Regions from separate parts of the Pseudomonas sp. FW305-20 genome, predicted to be linked through region 2. Evidence: predicted binding sites of a transcription regulator. Region 2 holds the regulator's gene; each other region holds the start of a gene.
What was found. Region 2 encodes sigma-54, which starts transcription at its own class of promoters, with help from an activator protein. Its sites were predicted from a motif close to ANTGGCATNNANNTTGCTNT; they were not measured.
Positions count from the first base shown of each region.

Region 1: AC3WP4_RS24520 (CmpA/NrtA family ABC transporter substrate-binding protein) is a predicted target of sigma-54. The motif match lies at 2,040-2,059, and genes of this name have one in related genera.
Region 3: glnK (P-II family nitrogen regulator) is a predicted target of sigma-54. The motif match lies at 3,309-3,328, and genes of this name have one in related genera.
Region 4: glnA (glutamate--ammonia ligase) is a predicted target of sigma-54. The motif match lies at 1,971-1,990, and genes of this name have one in related genera.

Region 1 is NZ_JBYTAJ010000038.1:4,148-9,107, reverse strand. Features, by position in the region: gene AC3WP4_RS24525 (ANTAR domain-containing response regulator) at 118-693, opposite strand; gene AC3WP4_RS24520 (CmpA/NrtA family ABC transporter substrate-binding protein) at 709-1,920, opposite strand; gene AC3WP4_RS24515 (quinone-dependent dihydroorotate dehydrogenase) at 2,150-3,169, shown strand; gene rmf (ribosome modulation factor) at 3,455-3,670, opposite strand; gene rlmKL (bifunctional 23S rRNA (guanine(2069)-N(7))-methyltransferase RlmK/23S rRNA (guanine(2445)-N(2))-methyltransferase RlmL) at 4,202-4,960, shown strand, end outside.
Region 2 is NZ_JBYTAJ010000003.1:196,054-201,013, forward strand. Features, by position in the region: gene AC3WP4_RS04340 (KdsC family phosphatase) at 1-22, shown strand, start outside; gene lptC (LPS export ABC transporter periplasmic protein LptC) at 30-602, shown strand; gene lptA (lipopolysaccharide transport periplasmic protein LptA) at 589-1,137, shown strand; gene lptB (LPS export ABC transporter ATP-binding protein) at 1,137-1,862, shown strand; gene AC3WP4_RS04360 (RNA polymerase factor sigma-54) at 2,047-3,540, shown strand; gene hpf (ribosome hibernation-promoting factor, HPF/YfiA family) at 3,615-3,923, shown strand; gene ptsN (PTS IIA-like nitrogen regulatory protein PtsN) at 3,936-4,400, shown strand; gene rapZ (RNase adapter RapZ) at 4,403-4,960, shown strand, end outside.
Region 3 is NZ_JBYTAJ010000012.1:143,699-148,658, reverse strand. Features, by position in the region: gene AC3WP4_RS13270 (YifB family Mg chelatase-like AAA ATPase) at 1-749, opposite strand, end outside; gene AC3WP4_RS13265 (hypothetical protein) at 928-1,098, opposite strand; gene AC3WP4_RS13260 (N-acetyltransferase) at 1,133-1,669, opposite strand; gene AC3WP4_RS13255 (BRO-N domain-containing protein) at 1,875-2,402, opposite strand; gene AC3WP4_RS13250 (accessory factor UbiK family protein) at 2,854-3,114, opposite strand; gene glnK (P-II family nitrogen regulator) at 3,536-3,874, shown strand; gene AC3WP4_RS13240 (ammonium transporter) at 3,910-4,960, shown strand, end outside.
Region 4 is NZ_JBYTAJ010000014.1:30,304-35,263, forward strand. Features, by position in the region: gene typA (translational GTPase TypA) at 1-162, opposite strand, end outside; gene thiI (tRNA uracil 4-sulfurtransferase ThiI) at 302-1,756, opposite strand; gene glnA (glutamate--ammonia ligase) at 2,087-3,493, shown strand; gene AC3WP4_RS14195 (hypothetical protein) at 3,655-4,254, shown strand; gene AC3WP4_RS14200 (cupin domain-containing protein) at 4,380-4,802, shown strand; gene AC3WP4_RS14205 (DUF4124 domain-containing protein) at 4,827-4,960, shown strand, end outside.

The DNA.
Region 1 (4,960 bases), on a different contig from region 2:
TTCCCATGCTCTGCGTGGGAACGCATCCCGTGACGCTCTGCGTCACAGCTCGAAGCGGACGCAGAGCGTCCATGGCGGCATTCCCACGCGGAGCGTGGGAACGATCGTTTGGGGGAGTCAGCCGAGCAACTCACTCATGGCAATGATCTGCTCCGCCACCTGAATCAGCTTCTGCTGGCGGCTCATGGCCTGGCGGCGCATCAGGGTGTAGGCCTCTTCCTCGTTGCAGTCCTTCATTTTCATCAACAGCCCTTTGGCCAGCTCGATGCGCTTGCGCTCGGCCAGTTGCTGGTCGCGGGCATTGAGTTGGGCGCGCAGGGCCTGGTCGCTTTCAAAACGCGCCATGGCGACGTCGAGAATCGGCTGCAAGCGCTGTGCGTGGATGCCTTCGACGATGTAGGCACTGACCCCGGACTTGATCGCCTGACGCATCACATTGGGGTCATGTTCATCGGTAAACATCACGATCGGCCGTGGTTGGTCGCGGCTCACCAGCACCACTTGTTCCATGACATCGCGGCTCGGTGACTCGGTATCGATCAAAATCACGTCCGGACGCACCGTTTCGACGCGCGCGGGCAGGTCGATGGTCAGGCCTGACTCGTCGATCACCTCGAACCCGGCTTCGGTCAGGGCCGCCTTCAGGCGTCCGACTTTCTTTGCGGTGTCGTTGATCAGCAGGATACGCAACATATTCGCAGTCTCCTGTCAGCGGCTGGCGAGAAGGGGCGAGCTGTCGCTCATGGCGTGCAGCTTGAAACTGCGGGCATAACCGGCAGGGTCCCGGCCATCCCAGACCTTGCCGTCGATCAACTGGCTGCTGCGCATTGGCTGATCACTCGCGGCCACACCGACAGCGGTGGCGGCCTCTCGATACAAGTCTAGTTGCTGGACCTGACGGGCCACGCCCAGGTAGTCCGGGTCGTCGCGCAACAAGCCCCAACGGCGGAACTGAGTCATGAACCACATGCCGTCGGACAGATACGGCAGATTGACCTCGCCATCATCGTGGAAGCGCAGTGCGTGCGGGTCTTGCCAGCGATTACCCAGGCCATCGGCGTAGTCACCGAGCAATCGCGGTTCGATGCAATCGAGTGGCGCGTCAAGGTATTGCGGAGCGCTCAACAGCTTTGCGGTGCTGCGGCGATTCTCGGTGCTTTCTTCGATGAAGCGGCTGGCCTCCAGAATCGCCATCACCAGCGCCCGTGCGGTGTTGGGGTATTGCTCGACAAAGGCGCGGGTGCAGCCGAGGACTTTTTCCGGGTGATCGGGCCAGATGGTCTGGGTGGTGGCCATCGTGAACCCCAGGTTTTGCTGCACCGCGCTGGCGGACCATGGTTCGCCGACGCAGAAGCCGTCGATGCGCCCGGCTTGCAGGTGCGCGACCATCTGCGGCGGCGGTACCACCACGCTGTCGACGTCCTGCAACGGATGGATGCCCTGGCTCGCGAGCCAGTAATACAGCCACATGGCGTGGCTGCCCGTAGGAAATGTCTGGGCGAAGGTGAGTTTTGGGCGACTTTGGTGCACGTGCCGCTCCAGTGCTTCAGGACTGGTCACGTCCAGCGCCTGCAAGCCATGGGAGAGGTTGATGCTCTGGCCATTCTGATTCAGGCCCATGAGCACCGCCATGTCGGTCGACGCGACACCGCCGATGCCCAAATGCACGGCGTAGATCAGACCGTACAAACTGTGGGCGGCGTCGAGTTCGCCGCTGACCAGTTTGTCCCGCAGGTTGGCCCAGGACGACTGGCGCTTGAGGTTAAGGGTCAGGCCATACGGTTGGGCAAAGCCCTGCGTGGCCGCGACCACTACCGAGGCGCAGTCGCTCAGGGCCATGAAGCCGAGGTTGATTTCGGTCTTTTCCGGGGCATCGCTGCCGTTGACCCAGGCCAGAGGGTTGGCTGGAACTTCAATCATCTGTAAACACCTTTCATAAAAAAGCGCCGGACCGGGCTGCTTGCCGGGGCAAGGCCAAGTGACGACGCCTTTGTCTTTCGACTCATCCCGCCGTTGGCATGAGTGCTGATGTGAGTGGCGGTGCAAGGCATATGCCATCGCCCGCTGATTTTCTCGCGCGCCTCGCCTGCAACCCCGATGCCCGGCTATAATCGCCGCCACTTTTCGTAGCCCAGAGTCAAACCTGCCCATGTACACCCTGGCCCGTCAGCTGTTGTTCAAACTTTCCCCGGAAACCTCCCACGATCTGTCCCTGGACCTGATCGGCGCGGGCGGGCGTTTGGGCCTCAACGGCTTGCTGTGCAAGGCGCCGGCGAAATTGCCGGTGACCGTCATGGGCCTGGACTTCCCGAACCCGGTGGGTCTGGCGGCCGGTCTGGACAAGAACGGCGCGGCCATCGACGGTTTTGCACAACTGGGTTTCGGGTTTGTCGAAATCGGCACCATCACTCCGCGTCCGCAGCCGGGCAACCCCAAGCCACGGATTTTCCGTCTGCCGGATGCCGAGGCGATCATTAACCGCATGGGGTTCAACAACCTAGGCGTCGATCACCTGCTGGCTCGAGTGGCGGCGGCAAAGTTCAAGGGTGTGCTGGGCATCAATATCGGCAAAAACTTCGATACCCCGGTTGAGCGGGCGGTCGATGACTACCTGATCTGCCTGGACAAGGTCTACGCCCACGCCAGCTACGTGACAGTCAACGTCAGCTCGCCGAACACCCCGGGCCTGCGCAGCCTGCAATTCGGCGATTCGCTGAAGCAATTGTTGGCCGACCTGGCGACGCGCCGTGCAGAACTGGCGCTGCGCCACGGCAAACATGTACCGCTGGCGATCAAGATTGCGCCGGACATGACCGACGAAGAAACCGCTCAGGTCGCGCAAGCGCTGATTGAAACCGGGATGGACGCGGTGATCGCCACCAACACCACCCTGAGCCGCGTTGGCGTAGAAGGCATGGAGCATGGTGACGAGGCGGGCGGTCTGTCCGGCGCACCGGTTCGCGACAAGAGCACCCACACCGTGAAGGTGCTGGCGGCCGAGTTGGCTGGTCGCTTGCCGATCATCGCCGTGGGCGGCATCACCGAAGGCAAGCACGCGGCTGAGAAAATCGCTGCAGGGGCGAGCCTGGTGCAGCTCTATTCCGGCTTCATCTATAAAGGCCCGGCGCTGATCCGGGAATCCGTCGACGCGATAGCAGCCCTGCGCTGACCTGTAGCAGCTGCCGAGCACCGCGAGGCTGCGTTCGGCTGCGAAGCAGTCGTGAAGTCAGACACTGTGGTCTTACAGGTACACCGCGCATGCAGATTTTACGACTGCTTCGCAGCCGAACGCAGCCTCGCGGTGCTCGGCAGCTGCTACAGGGGGATGTGTGGGGAGCAGGCATAAAAAAGGGCTCCTCGAAGGAGCCCCTGGGCCGAAGCCCGCCGCCCGGATGGGGCGTGCGTGGTAAGTCGTTACGTAATCAGATTGTCGTGTCGGAGTGTGTGCCCTGTATTAGCCGACGGCGTGAAGTTCGTTGAGTCTATGGATTCCCGCAGTGCCGGTCATACCGTCCCAGTTGTCGCCGCGTCCTTCTCGCCAGCCGTTAATCCAGGCTTGGCGTACCGACGGTAGAGTAAATGGGCAAAGCTCGCGGGATTTGCCACCAACGCCGTATTGATATCCGCGCAAAAATGCTCTTTCCAACGGATCACGCTTAAGTCTTCTCATAGGGTGTTGCCCTCACTTGTTGACTGTATTTATCGCGTTGACCTCAATCGAGGTCTGGCAGAAAAACCTCCTGCCGTTGGGGCTCGCTGCCGGCGTCGCGAGCCAAGGTGTTGACGTCATAGCGGCGTCAACCTGTGGTGAGTTCTAACCAATGCGTCACATCGAGGGAATGATCGTTTTGTCATAAGGACGTAACGATAAAGATGGTATGGCGATAAGTAACACCATGTTGTCCCGTGTTTATTGGCAAAACCCCGGTATGATCAGCCCCTCGCTGGATGATGGGGTTAATCCTTTGCTGAGAATGGCTCGCGTTGAAATGAGGCATTATTCGACGAAGGGTCGACTTATGACATTTTATTGCATCAACTTTTTTATCTGTCTTTGCATCTAAGCTCTTTTAACCCGAGCTTGCAGGGATGGGACGGCACACCTTCGTGCCACGCGGGCGCTCTTTTAGAAAAGCGCCTGATTGAAAACCGGGCCGGCAATGCGTTGCCGGTTCACTTAGCGAAAGGCTCTGAAATTCCAATGTCCGATCAATTCGAAATCTTCCTCACTTGCCCTAAAGGCCTTGAAGGCCTGCTCATCGAGGAAGCCGTCGGGCTTGGCCTTGAAGAAGCGCGTGAGCACACCTCTGCCGTGCGCGGCATGGCCACCATGGAAACCGCTTATCGCCTGTGCCTGTGGTCGCGTCTGGCGAACCGGGTGCTGCTGGTACTCAAGCGGTTCCCGATGAAGGACGCCGAAGACCTGTACCACGGCGTGCTGGATATCGAGTGGCAAGACCACATGCTCAATGACGGCACCCTGGCCGTTGAGTTCAGCGGTCACGGCTCGGGCATCGACAATACCCACTTCGGCGCCTTGAAGGTCAAGGATGCCATCGTCGACAAACTGCGCACGCCACAGGGCGACCGTCCATCCATCGACAAGCTCAACCCGGACCTGCGCATTCACCTGCGCCTGGACCGCGGCGAAGCGATCCTGTCCCTCGACCTCTCCGGCCACAGCCTGCACCAGCGTGGCTATCGCTTGCAGCAGGGCGCAGCGCCGCTGAAGGAAAACCTGGCGGCAGCGATCCTGATCCGTTCCGGCTGGCCACGTATTGCGGCCGAGGGCGGCGCGCTGGCTGACCCGATGTGCGGTGTCGGTACGTTCCTCGTCGAAGCCGCGATGATCGCCGCCGACATGGCACCGAACCTGCGTCGCGAGCAGTGGGGCTTCACCGCGTGGCTCGGTCACGTCCCGGCCCTGTGGAAAAAGCTTCACGAAGAAGCCACTGAGCGT
Region 2 (4,960 bases):
GGCAAACGCCGCGTACCTGTGAGCCAACTATGCTGAGCAAAAAGATTCGCAAATTCCTGGTGTTCGGTTGCATCGCAGCGATATTCGCCGCGGTCGGCTACTGGAACATCAGTCCGGAACGCTTCCTCGACAAGCCGGTGGCAAAGATCGATGAAGCGGCGATCGACTATTACGCGATCAACGCCCACAGCGTGCAATATCTGCCGGACGGCAAACTGCAATACGAAATGACGTCCGACAAGGTTGAACACCTGAAAGCCACCGAAGTGACGCTGTTGACCAACCCCGACCTGAACATGTTCCGCGGCACCGAGTTCCCATGGCACGTCCAGAGCGAGCACGGCGAAGTGAACCCCGACGGCACCCAGGTCGAACTGATTGACTCGGTGCGCATCACGCGCTTCGACGAGAAAAACCGCAAGACCCTGATTACCACCACCCGCATGACAGTGTTCCCGCAGCAGCAATATGCGCAGACCGAGCAACCCGTTAGAATCGACGGCGCTGGTGGTGTGTCGACTGGCAAGGGAATGAAAGCGTATTTGAAAGAAAGCAGGATACACCTGCTATCGAACGTAAGAGGACAGTATGAGGCTCGTTAAAACCCTCCCTATTTTGCTCGGTCTGAGCGCAGCACTGGGAAGCGTGAGCGCCTGGGCTCTGCCGAACGATCAAGAGCAGCCTATCCGCATCCAGGCCGACGATGCCCAGCTGGACGACAAGAATGGTGTTGCCACCTATAAAGGTGACGTGATCATTACCCAGGGCTCGATGATCGTTAAAGGCAATACTGTGACCATCACCCGCACGCCGGCCGGCGACATCGACGTGGTGACATCGGTGGGCAATCTGGCCTACTTCGAGCAGATGCAGACGGCTGGCGACACCAAGCCGGTTCAGGGCTACGGAGTGACCATCCAGTACCACGCCTCGCAAAACCGCGTCGTATTGATCGATCGCGCCAAAGTCATCGACAAGGACAACAACGTCACCCAAGGCGAGAAAATCGTCTACGACACGGTGAAAAAGCTTGCCAGCGCCGGTCGTGCGACGGGCAACAAGGTTACCGAGTCGCGTCCGCGCATCGACATGGTGATCCAGCCGAAGAAGAAAACCGACGAGCAAAAGGCCCAGTAATGGCAACTCTGAAAGCTCAGCATCTGGCCAAGAGCTACAAGAGCCGCCAGGTCGTGCGTGACGTCAGCCTGTCGATCGACAGCGGTCAGATCGTCGGCCTGCTGGGTCCCAACGGCGCCGGCAAGACCACCTGCTTTTACATGATTGTCGGCCTGGTACAGGCCGATCAGGGCCGCGTACTGATTGACGACCTGGATGTCAGTCACCAGCCTATGCACGGTCGTGCGAAGGCCGGCATCGGCTATCTTCCGCAAGAAGCATCGATCTTCCGCAAACTCTCGGTAGCCGACAACATCATGGCGATCCTCGAGACCCGCAAGGAACTCGACAAGGCCGGTCGTCGCCAGGAGCTGGAAAGTCTGCTGCAGGAATTCCACATCAGCCACATCCGCGACAACCTCGGGATGAGCCTGTCCGGTGGTGAACGCCGCCGCGTGGAGATCGCCCGGGCACTGGCTACCAACCCGAAATTCATCCTGCTCGACGAACCATTCGCCGGCGTGGACCCGATTTCGGTGGGCGACATCAAGCAGATCATCTATCACCTCAAGGCCAAGGGCATTGGTGTGCTGATCACTGACCACAACGTCCGTGAAACCCTGGATATCTGCGAAACCGCCTACATCGTCAACGATGGCCAGCTGATCGCCGAAGGTGACTCTGCCACCATCCTGGCCAACGACCTGGTCAAGGAAGTGTATCTGGGCCATGAGTTCCGCCTGTAAGCACTCAGGTGTCTGGCTGGTTGCCCGGGCGCTTGTCTCGATAAAAAATCAACATTTTTTTATTGTTACAGCGCTCTAGGCAAACGCTGCAGTTTCGGGCATATAATTTGCTTATGTTTGGCGCTCCGGCGCCCTGTAGTGGATGGCGCATGTGCGCCGGCGAATAAGGTGTTAAGCCCCTGCCATGAAACCATCGCTAGTCTTGAGAATGGGCCAGCAGCTGACGATGACACCGCAGCTGCAACAGGCCATCCGCCTGCTCCAATTGTCGACCCTGGACCTGCAACAGGAAATCCAGGAGGCCCTGGAGTCCAATCCGATGCTCGAACGCCAGGAAGAAGGCGACGACTTCGATAACGCCGACCCCTTGGCCGACAAAGCCGAACAGCTACCCAACGCCGATGTTTCGGAACCCTCCTACCAGGAAACCGCCCCGACGGTTGATAACCTCGATGAAGGTGACTGGAACGAGCGCATCCCCAACGAACTGCCCGTCGATACCGCATGGGAAGACGTCTACCAGACCAGCGCCAGCAGCCTGCCGAGCAACGATGACGACGAGTGGGACTTCACCACCCGGACATCGGCCGGCGAAAGCCTGCAAAGCCACCTGCTGTGGCAACTGAACCTGGCGCCGATGTCCGACACCGATCGCCTGATCGCCGTGACCCTGATCGATTGCATCAACAATCAGGGCTACCTGGACGAGACCCTCGAGGAGATTCTCGAAGCCTTCGACCCGGAACTGGACATCGAACTGGACGAAATCGAAGCCGTCCTGCACCGTATCCAGCAATTCGAACCTGCCGGTATCGGCGCCCGTAACCTGGGCGAATGCCTGCTGCTGCAATTGCGCCAATTGCCCGCCAAGACACCTTGGCTGGTCGAGGCCAAACGCCTGGTCACCGAGTACATCGACCTGCTCGGCAGTCGCGATTACAGCCAGCTGATGCGTCGCATGAAGCTCAAGGAAGACGAACTGCGTCAGGTGATTGAACTGGTGCAGAGCCTCAACCCGCGCCCAGGCTCGCAAATCGAGTCCAGCGAAGCCGAATACGTCGTTCCCGACGTGATCGTACGCAAGGACAACGAGCGCTGGCTGGTGGAGCTGAACCAGGAATCCGTGCCACGACTGCGGGTCAACGCTCAATACGCCGGCTTCGTGCGCCGCGCCGACACCAGCGCCGACAACACCTTCATGCGCAATCAGTTGCAAGAAGCCCGCTGGTTCATCAAGAGCCTGCAAAGCCGCAACGAAACCCTGATGAAAGTGGCCACGCAAATCGTCGAGCATCAGCGCGGTTTTCTTGAATACGGCGACGAAGCCATGAAACCGCTGGTCCTGCATGACATCGCCGAAGCGGTAGGGATGCACGAGTCGACGATTTCACGGGTAACCACGCAAAAGTTCATGCATACCCCTCGGGGCATATATGAACTGAAATACTTTTTTTCTAGCCACGTCAGCACCTCCGAGGGCGGTGAATGCTCGTCCACGGCAATCCGCGCGATCATCAAAAAACTGGTTGCCGCGGAAAATCAGAAAAAGCCGTTGAGTGACAGCAAGATCGCTGGTTTACTGGAGGCACAAGGCATTCAGGTGGCTCGCCGCACCGTCGCCAAGTACCGCGAATCCCTAGGGATCGCGCCTTCGAGCGAACGCAAGCGGTTGATGTAGAGCCACGCCACAGCGTTCCAGTGGCAGGTATTTCTGCCTGCCGCTTTATGCACTGGCAACGAAGGAGAAGCTGTATGCAAGTCAACATCAGTGGACACCAACTGGAAGTGACCGAACCTCTTCGCACCTACATCGGCGAAAAACTCGAACGATTAGAGAGGCATTTCGACAAGATCACCAACGTGCAGGTCACGATGACGGTCGAAAAGCTCAAGCAGAAAATCGAAGCCACGCTGCATATTCCCGGCAATGAAGTGGTCGCAAACGCGGAGCATACCGATATGTACGCGGCGATCGACGCACTGACCGACAAGCTGGATAAACAACTCAAAAAGCATAAGGAAAAGACCCAAAGCCTCCTCCAGGGCGCGACCGGTCGTTAACACTCCCTACCCATGATCCGACTTGAAAGCATCCTGACCCCCGGCCGTTCCCTCGTGAACGTGCCGGGCGGCAGTAAAAAGAAAGCCCTCGAGCAAATTGCCAACCTTATCCATAAAGAAGTACCGGATCTGGAGATGCAAGATGTCTTCGAGGCTCTGATTGCCCGTGAAAAACTCGGCTCAACCGGCTTTGGCAACGGCATTGCCATTCCCCACTGCCGCCTGAAGGGCTGTACCTCGCCCATCAGCGCCCTGATGCACCTTGATGCACCCATCGATTTCGACGCCATCGACGGCGCCCCGGTTGACCTGCTGTTCGTTCTGCTGGTCCCGGAAGCCGCTACCGATGCGCACCTGGAGTTGCTGCGCCAGATCGCCAGCATGCTCGACCGCAAGGAAGTGCGCGAAAAGCTGCGCAGCGCCCCGAGCAATGAAGCCTTGTATCAGGTTGTCCTGGACGAGCAAAACGGTCATTAATCATGCGCTTGATCATCGTCAGTGGCCGTTCCGGCTCAGGTAAAAGTACCGCACTCGATGTTCTCGAGGACAACGGCTTCTACTGCATCGACAACCTGCCCGCCGGCCTGCTGCCGGAACTGGCCGAACGTGCGCTGATCCATACTGAGCTGGCGCAACCGCTGGTGGCCGTATCGATCGATGCGCGCAACTTGCCGAGTCACTTGTCGCGTTTTCCCGAACTGCTGGAAGAAGTGCGCAGCCGGCATATCCAGTGTGATGTGCTTTATCTGGACGCCGACGAAGAAACCTTGCTCAAGCGTTTCTCGGAAACCCGCCGTCGTCACCCGCTGAGCAATTCCAATCGCTCGCTGGCCGAGGCCATCAACGATGAGACCGCCCTGCTCGGGCCGATTGCCGATCTCGCCGATCTCAAGGTAAACACCACCAACCTGAACCTGTATCAACTGCGAGATACCATCAAGCTGCGCCTGTTGAACCAGCCGGAATCCGGTACGGCGTTCCTGGTGGAATCTTTCGGCTTCAAGCGTGGAATGCCGGTGGACGCTGATCTGGTGTTC
Region 3 (4,960 bases), on a different contig from region 2:
TGAATCGCCGCGACTTCCAGTGCTTCGCTCTCGGCCAATGGCGGTAACAACCCTGGCAGACGGCTCGCCAATAACGTTTTCCCCGTCCCCGGCGGTCCGCTGAACAGCAAGTTATGAGCACCCGCCGCCGCAATCAGCAAGGCTCGCTTGGCCGCAAGTTGCCCCTGCACTTCGTTCAAGTCTGGATAGGGTTTGCTGGCGTAGAGCAAACCGTTGGAAGCATAGGGGGCGATGGGCGTGTGGCCATTGAAATGCGCGACCGCTTCCAGCAAATGATCCACCGCAATCACCTTCAACCCCGAAGCCAGGCAGGCCTCCTCGGCATTCGCCCGCGGCACTACCAGCGTGCGCCCGGCCTTGCGCGCCGCCAGCGCCGCCGGCAACACCCCGCGAACCGCCCGCACCGCACCCGATAGCGCCAACTCCCCAAGACACTCCACATCATCCAGCGTCAAAGTCGGTACCTGCACACTGGCCGACAGAATCCCCAATGCAATCGCCAGATCGAACCTCCCGCCGTCCTTTGGCAAATCGGCAGGGGCGAGATTCAAGGTGATGCGCCGTGCCGGAAATTGCAGGCCCGAATTGATGATCGCGCTGCGCACCCGGTCCTTGCTTTCCTTCACCGCCGCCTCGGGCAGCCCGACCATGGTCAGCGACGGCAAGCCGTTGGCCAGGTGCACTTCTACGGTAACGGCGGGTGCTTCTACGCCGACCTGGGCGCGGCTGTGGACGATGGAGAGGGACATGGTCGTTCCTTGAGCTGACGAGGACCGCTTCCTGCGGTTTTTTGAAGGGTAGTTGGCGGAGGAAGTTCTGGTGGGGTGGTTTAGGCGACAAACTTTCACTGGATGTTGCAAGTACGAAGCAGGCCAATCGCGAGGCACAAAAAAACCGCCACTCGGGCGGTTTCTTCGGGGAGCCTGGTCAGGCTCGTGCACCTGCAAGCAAGCCATCAGGTTCAAGTTCTTTGCCATACGTTGCTGCGACTTTAAAAAAGCGACGCTGACTGGCAGAAACGTTTCCGGCCAAGCGGAGCGCCTCGGCATGATACTCAGCGATCATTAATGGCTTCGCTTTTTGCTTTTTGGGTTTCATAGACACCTCGCGTGCCTGGATGAGTGGATTGATCTTATTGGTCGTCTAGCGAAAAGACAAGGCGGTTGGTTTTGTCAAAAATGAATCCAAGTTTTTGATAATAGTAAATGGCACCCGGGTCGGGTTCTTGTACCTCGATCTCATCGCAGCCCAGCATCCGCGCATAAAGTTCCGTAGCCAGCAATGCAATTGGAGCGATCCAGCCTCGCAAAGCGGGGGTGTTTCTTGTATGTCCCTGCAAAAGCACAATTTTTATGCAGATAGTGCTTTCACGCGGAGTCGCATAGCACAAGCCACAGAGCTCTTCTTCATACCAGATAGCCAGATCCAGCCCCCTTGCATCCTTACGCTTCCAGTCCGGAACGCATTCCCACGGGTACAGGGTTACTGCTTCCCACAGATGACAGGAGTTGATTGCAGCCGCGGTGATCGGATCGAGCCTGAGTGCTGAGACGTTGATTCCTGCGGCACGAATGTCAGGATCATCGGACATGGCTTCATAAGTGAGATTTCGAGCATCAGACTTGAATATCTGATTGCGGAGTTCTGTGCCTTTTCCTTTTCTTCTCATCGCTTTTGTACTGTTGAGATCGAGTCGAAGAAGGTAACGGACGCGGGCGTGGTCACGTAATCAGGCGGAGGAGCTGGCTACCGTAGGACCGTGCTTAGATGAATGAAGGACGTCAGAAGCGCAACAGGTGGAATTGGGTATGGTTGTGGAAAATGACTACGTCTGGCGGGCAGCAAACGTAGTCCATAGGCGGTGCAAATTGGTGTTAAAACGATTGCAGCATCCGCGAAGCTCGCTTCCACCAAGGCGCATTGACCGTACGTTTTGACTCATCCTGAAGAGGCAGCACGTATGGAATATCCTGCAACCGAATCCACGGCTGGTTGTTCCAGTGCAGCAAACTCAACGACATCTGCGGCCAATTCAGCAGACTCAGTATCGGGCGTTCGGTTGAGGTGGGTTGTTGGGCGTCTCTGAGAGCTGGCACTACGTCGTGGGTCAGCCATTCGCGCAGGCCTCGGTATTCGGGGCAGTAGTGGTAGATCAGTAACGCGTAGACGCCGGATTCGCTGATCAGCAGTGTGTTTTCAATGGTGCCGTGGATGAGCATCTGCAGATTTTGGTGTTGGTCGGGATCGAGTTTGCGTAGCGCTCGTTCGTCGAGGAAGAGACGTAGCAGTCGGCCAAGGTCTCGGGCGCTGAACCAGGGTTGGTTTTCCAGAAGGAGGGCGTGGAGGTGGAGTTTGTGGCGGGTGAAGACGTGGGGGATTAGATAAGCGTCATCGCTATTCATTGATACAGCTCCTTTTGCTAAAGGGGCTGCCGTCAATCGTCGCCAAACGATTGGGTGGCAGCTGTACGCGGGTTGGCGAACCGGAGCAAAAGGAACCCGGCAGACCCGAAGATCTCCCACGCACAACCGCCATGACTCGATGTGGCGGGAATAAGCCCGCCATCGGATGGTCGTCGTGCGCCTTAAGCTTCCGGGTCGCCAAACCCAGTGCTGAACATTCAGCATTAGGTGAGCTTAGAAACCGGGGCTTTGCGACGCAATCGGACGGCGGTGGTTTTCTTGTAGGACGTTGCCGGGGTTTTTGAGGGCTTAAAGATCAAAAGATCGCAGCCTTCGGCAGCTCCTACAGGGGTGGTCTGTCCCATGTGGGAGGGCTGGTAGACCGAGGCGACCCCATTCGCGGGCAAGCCCGCTCCCACAGGGGATCGCATTTCACAGAGGAGTTGGTGCGTTACTCGGCAGGTGGATTGAGCTTCGCTTCCAGCTCCGCCACTTTCGCCTCAAGGCTCTCCAACCGTGCGCGGGTGCGTGCCAGTACGACCATCTGGCTGTCGAACTCTTCCCGGCTCACCAGATCCAGCTTGCTGAAGCCGCTCTGCAACAAAGCCTTGAACTGGCTTTCGATTTCGCTTTTTGGCAGTGGGGTGTCGCCGCTGAAGAGGCGGGAGGCGGTGCCGCTCAGGGCGTCGAGGAAGTCTTTGGGCGCGAGCATGGGTAATGTCCTGTCAAACAATGGCGGGCAGTGTATCACGCAGTGTCTATAGTCAATCCCGACAGGAAGTCATGCACGCTTTTCGCGCATGCGGACGGATGGCATCGCACTGTTGTTGTGCGTAACGCAGCGGGAGTAGCGGTGAAGTGGCAGGGATCAGGGGCTAAGGGCCTGAAAACAGGGAGCTTTGTGGAGATGGCAAGCTTTCTGCTTAGCACCTAGTGACCCATGCACTGATGCAGTCACTGTGACGAAATGCAGTGCGCCAAACGGAACGGGGGAAGTGTTTCGTGCGGAGTGGTTAGCAGGCGTCGGACGGGCAGGTAAGGCCGACGATGCGTTACAAAGCCAGGCACTGCGCTTAGACTTGAGTCGGGTTTGTTTTCCTGGGGCAAGTCCACCAATTCGGGAGAGAGTTTTCATGAAGCTAGTCACTGCCATCATCAAGCCGTTCAAACTGGACGACGTACGCGAGTCGCTGTCCGAGATCGGCGTGCAGGGCATTACCGTTACTGAAGTCAAAGGCTTCGGTCGGCAGAAGGGTCACACCGAGCTGTATCGCGGCGCGGAGTACGTGGTCGATTTCCTGCCCAAGGTGAAAATCGATGTCGCCATAGACGACAAGGATCTGGACCGGGTTATCGAGGCGATAACCAAGGCTGCCAACACCGGCAAGATCGGTGACGGCAAGATCTTCGTGGTCAATCTGGAACAGGCGATTCGCATCCGTACCGGCGAAACCGATACCGACGCAATCTAAGCCGCCACAAACCCAACGCCCCAGGAGAAAACAATATGACTCTGCGTAAATTCGCAGGGCTAGGAGCCCTGTTGTCCCTCGTAATGCCCAGCCTGGCTATGGCGGCAGACGAAGTGGCGGCCCCAGTCCTCAACTCCGGCGACACCGCCTGGATGATGACCTCGACAGCCCTTGTGCTGTTCATGACCATTCCCGGCCTCGCGCTGTTCTACGGCGGCATGGTTCGCTCCAAAAACATTCTTTCCGTGATGATGCAATGCTTCGCCATTACCGGCCTGATCAGCATCCTGTGGGTCATTTATGGCTACAGCATCGCGTTCGACACCACTGGCATGGAACAGGGCGTCGTCAACTTCAATTCATTCTTCGGCGGCATGGGCAAGGCGTTCCTTGCCGGTGTCACGCCTTCGAGCCTGACCGGGCCGGCGGCGCTGTTCCCTGAAGCGGTGTTCATCACCTTTCAAATGACCTTCGCCATCATCACCCCAGCGCTGATCGTCGGTGCCTTCGCCGAGCGGATGAAGTTTTCCGCCATGCTGATCTTCATGGGCATCTGGTTCACCCTGGTTTATGCACCGATTGCACACATGGTCTGGTCCGGTAACGGCGGCCTGATGTGGGACTGGGGCGTGCTGGACTTCGCTGGCGGCACCGTGGTGCACATTAACGCCGGTGTGGCTGGTCTGATTGCCTGCCTGGTATTGGGCAAGCGCAAAGGCTTCCCGACCACCCCGATGGCGCCGCACAACCTCGGTTACACCCTGATGGGCGCCGCGATGCTGTGGGTCGGCTGGTTTGGCTTCAACGCCGGTTCCGCTGCCGCCGCCAACGGCACTGCCGGTATGGCGATGCTGGTGACCCAGATCGCAACCGCCGCCGCTGCATTGGGCTGGATGTTCGCCGAGTGGATCACACACGGCAAACCAAGTGCTTTGGGTATTGCATCGGGTGTTGTGGCCGGTCTGGTTGCGATTACGCCAGCCGCTGGCACCGTGGGCCCGATGGGCGCCTTGGTCATCGGTCTGGCAGCCGGCGTGGTGTGCTTCTTCTGCGCCACCACCCTGAAACGCAAACTCGGTTATGACG
Region 4 (4,960 bases), on a different contig from region 2:
AATACCGCGCTCTTTCTCCTGGTCGTTGGAGTCCATCACGCGCTCGTCGTTGAGCTCGTTGCGCTCCAGGGTGCCGGATTGACGCAAGAGTTTGTCTACCAGGGTGGTCTTACCATGGTCAACGTGAGCAATGATGGCGATGTTGCGTAGATTTTCGATCACTTGTGTATCTCGATCAGAGGATTCGGTGTGCTGACAAGTCTTGGCAGCGATTTACAGTAGAGTCAGGCCTTGCCGTTACAGCTTGACGGCAGGGTCGGGGGGCCGGTGACGCAGGCCACAGGCATACAGCCCCGGGCTCTTAGCTCGGTCGATAAACGCGCACATTGGCATGCCCCTCACTGAGCAAATGGTGGGCATGCAGGCGACTCATCACGCCTTTGTCGCAATACAGCAGGTACTGGCGAGTAGGGTCCAGTTCCTTGAAACGAGCGTTCAATGCATAAAACGGCATCGTCTGCACCTCAATGCCAGCGAGTTCAAGCGGCTCGTCTTCAGCGGCATCCGGATGACGGATGTCGATGATGATCTGGCCCGCCAGAGCTTCGCTGACTTCTTCGATCTGCAAATCCTGGCCCAATTCGTCGATTACGCGATCGATCGGCACCAGTTTGGCGTTTTCGAGCGCACGCTCGAGCACTGCCATGTCGAACTGTTGTTCTTCGTACTCCACGCGTGGACGCTTGGCGTGGGTCTTGGGGTTCACCGAGATGACCCCGCAGTATTCCGGCATGTGCTTGGCGAAATCGGCAGTCCCGATTTCGTTGGCCAGGTCGATGATGTCCTGCTTGTGACTGGCGATCAGCGGTCGCAAGACCAGCTTGTCGGTCACGCAGTCGATCACGGACAGGTTCGGCAGCGTCTGGCTCGACACCTGGGAAATCGCTTCGCCGGTGACCAGCGCTTCGATCTCCAGCCGATCGGCAATACGGGAAGCAGCGCGCAACATCATACGCTTCAAAACTACGCCCATATGACTGTTATCGACTTTCCCGAGAATTTCTCCCAGTACTTCCTCGAAAGGCACACTGACAAATAACACGCGTTGGGAGCTGCCGTACTTCTTCCAGATGAAGTGCGCGACTTCCATAACGCCCAGTTCATGGGCTCGTCCGCCCAGATTGAAGAAGCAGAAATGGCTCATCAGCCCGCGGCGCATGATCTGGTAGGCAGCTACAGTGGAATCGAAGCCGCCGGACATCAGCACAAGCGTCTGTTCCAGGGCCCCCAGCGGATAACCGCCGATGCTGTTGTGCTGGTTGTGGATCACGAACAACCGTTTGTCGCGAATTTCGAGACGAACTTCAATTTCCGGCTCTTTCAGCGAGATTCCGGCGGCGCCGCACTGACGACGCAGTTGGCTGCCGACGTATTTCTCGACATCCATCGAGCTGAATTCATGCTTGCCGGCACGCTTGCAGCGCACCGAAAAAATCTTCCCGGCCAACGCATCACCGAAGTGTTGCTTGCACTTGGCGACGATGTCGTCGAAGTCGCCCAGCGGGTATTCGTCGACTTGCAGGAAATGCGCGATGCCCGGCATGCAGCTCAGGCGCTCGGTCATCTCCTTCAGGGCTTTCGGCTCGCTGACGCGGGTTTCCAACTCGAGGTTGTCCCACACACCGTTCACCACCACAGCCGGGTCCAGGTCGCGGAGCACGGTACGGATGTTTTTGGCCAACTGGCGGATGAAACGCATCCGTACCGGGCGGCTCTTGATGGTGATTTCGGGGAAGACTTTTACGATTAGTTTCATGAAAACAGCGCGCGCTGGGCCAGCCGAAAAAGGGGGGCGCGGATTATAGCGGAAATTGCTCAAGGTTTAACCAGTTAATGTGCAGAAGGTTTTGCGCGCACCAAAACAGGTCATTCGTGGAATATGGCGCTACATTACAGGGCGCTATTTCCAGCTTTGCTGCGCTTTACCTCTATATAAGCGTGAAAATGGGGCAAAAAACCCATGGTGGGGCACTGGCATGCAATTTGCTCCCTTGTGAGGCAGGTTGCCTTGGCAGAGTATTCGCGCCGGCATCACCCACATTCTAAGGGCATCCACTACTAAGCCCGAAGCCACCCGGAGGACACTATGTCGAAGTCGGTTCAACTCATCAAAGATCATGACGTCAAGTGGATTGATCTGCGCTTCACGGATACCAAAGGCACTCAGCATCACGTGACCATGCCGGCTCGCGACGCGCTGGATGAAGCTTTCTTCGAAGAAGGCAAAATGTTCGACGGTTCCTCCATCGCTGGCTGGAAAGGCATCGAAGCCTCCGACATGATCCTGATGCCGGACGACAGCACTGCCGTTCTCGACCCGTTCACCGAAGAGCCAACCCTGATCCTGGTTTGCGACGTGATCGAGCCTTCGACCATGCAAGGCTACGACCGTGACCCACGTGCGATCGCCAAGCGTGCCGAGGAATACCTGAAGTCGACCGGTATCGGCGACACCGTATTCGTTGGTCCAGAGCCTGAGTTCTTCATCTTCGACGAAGTGAAGTTCAAGTCCGACATCTCCGGCTCGATGTTCAAGATCTACTCCGAACAAGGTTCGTGGATGTCCGACCAGGACGTGGAAGGCGGCAACAAAGGCCACCGTCCAGGCGTCAAAGGCGGCTACTTCCCTGTTCCGCCGTTCGACCACGACCACGAAATCCGTACCTCCATGTGCAACGCCATGGAAGAAATGGGCCTGGTCATCGAAGTTCACCACCACGAAGTGGCGACTGCCGGCCAGAACGAAATCGGTGTGAAGTTCAACACCCTGGTCGCCAAGGCTGACGAAGTTCAGACCCTGAAGTACTGCGTACACAACGTTGCTGATGCATACGGCCGCACCGCGACCTTCATGCCTAAGCCGCTGTACGGCGACAACGGTTCGGGTATGCACGTTCACCTGTCCATCGCCAAAGATGGCAAGAACACCTTCGCTGGCGAAGGCTATGCCGGCCTGTCCGACACTGCCCTGTACTTCATCGGCGGCATCATCAAGCACGGTAAGGCGCTGAACGGCTTCACCAACCCGTCGACCAACTCCTACAAGCGTCTGGTCCCAGGTTTCGAAGCGCCAGTAATGCTGGCCTACTCGGCTCGCAACCGTTCCGCTTCGATCCGTATTCCTTACGTATCCAGCCCTCGCGCCCGCCGTATCGAAGCTCGCTTCCCGGATCCGGCAGCCAACCCGTACCTGGCCTTCGCTGCCCTGGTAATGGCCGGCCTGGACGGTATCCAGAACAAGATCCACCCTGGCGACGCAGCTGACAAAAACCTGTACGACCTGCCGCCTGAAGAGGCGAAAGAGATCCCACAAGTTTGCGGCAGCCTGAAAGAAGCCCTGGAAGAGCTGGACAAAGGTCGTGCGTTCCTGACCAAAGGCGGCGTTTTCAGCGACGACTTCATCGACGCTTACATCGCCCTGAAAAGCGAAGAAGAAATCAAGGTTCGTACCTTCGTACACCCACTGGAATACGAGCTGTACTACAGCTGCTGATCCGGTAGCGCCAGCACACGCGGCGTAACAAATGAGGCCTCCTTCGGGAGGCCTTTTTTGTGGGCGTAAGTTTTCAGGCAAAACATTTTTTGAAAATAGTTCTGTGAAACTTCCAGGCAATTTTCATTTACTGTCCCGGGACTTTTCGGAAGGACCATCAGATGAAATCAGCATCGGCCTCTCTTTATTCGCTAGCGTTGTTTCTTGCTGCGCTGACACCTGCCTGGGCCGTAGCGGATAGTTCCCATACCACTGATCAGGGCAAACACTGGCTGGTGGAAAAATCTTCCGATGACAGCCGGTTTCAAATTGCCCTTCTCAGCGGAAATACGCGCTATGACGGCAAAACCGGCGAGGCCCTATTGGCGATAAGTTGTCATCCTGATAACCCGATGAGAATGTCCCTGACTATCCCGACCCAGCGACTTGACTTCAATGCCGATGATTATGAAGGCCCGGGCGCGCCGGCAAACGGACCATTGCGCCTGACAACCGGCACACGCGCGCCCATCAGCTCTCTGGTCAGCGGTTCGGGCTCGGTAAGGAGCCTGCAAGAAGACGGTTGGGTATTCGAGTTTGGTACGAGCATCGACAAGCGCGAGTTGCATTACTGGCTCACTGACACAGCCCGTGGTCAACCTGTAACGTTGACACTGCCTTCGCTCAAGGGTGATACCCCACTGATTGCAGAGTTTGTATTGCCAGAAGACGACAGCGGGTTGCGCAAGGTTATCGGGCCTTGCATGGAAGCATCCGGATGAGCCGCTCTGCAATTTCTGACAAGCAATCGATCCATCTCCCATGACATTCACAGTTTCGTCTGGCATCAATCCATTTGAGTTGCTCGTAGCCTGTACCGACTTGCCTGCACTCAACGGATGGAACGATGAAGATCTACATGCTTACAACCCTGCTTGGCACCTTGACCGCAGGTGCCCTGTCGGGCTGCAACCCAGCAGCATCGACGGCGGCAATCGAACGTAAAGTTCTACTTCAAAGCAGTGCATCCTGGGACGACACGCCTTACATCGCCTACCCGAAGGCAGCACCTGAGCTGTCGCTCCTGAAACTCAAGATACCTGCGAACACTGCACTCGACTGGCACACCCATCCAATCCCCAATGCCGCGTACATTCTTGCCGGCGAGCTGACAGTCGAGAGCAAGGACAGCGGCCAGATCCGACGCTTCAAGCAGGGCGATGCGGTGGCTGAAATGGTTAACATCACCCATCGCGGCAAAACCGGTGACAAGCCGGTAGAACTCATTGTGTTCTATGCTGGCAGCCAAGGTATTCCACTGTCGGAGTAACCTTGATACCCACAGGGAGTCTGGATGCGGTCACTTTTGATATTTCTGCTGCTGTCTTTCGCTTGCCCTGTGATGGCGCAGATCTACAAGTACACCGACGCCGACGGCAACACCGCCTACAGCAATCAACCGCCCGATGGCGTGAAGGCTCAACCGGT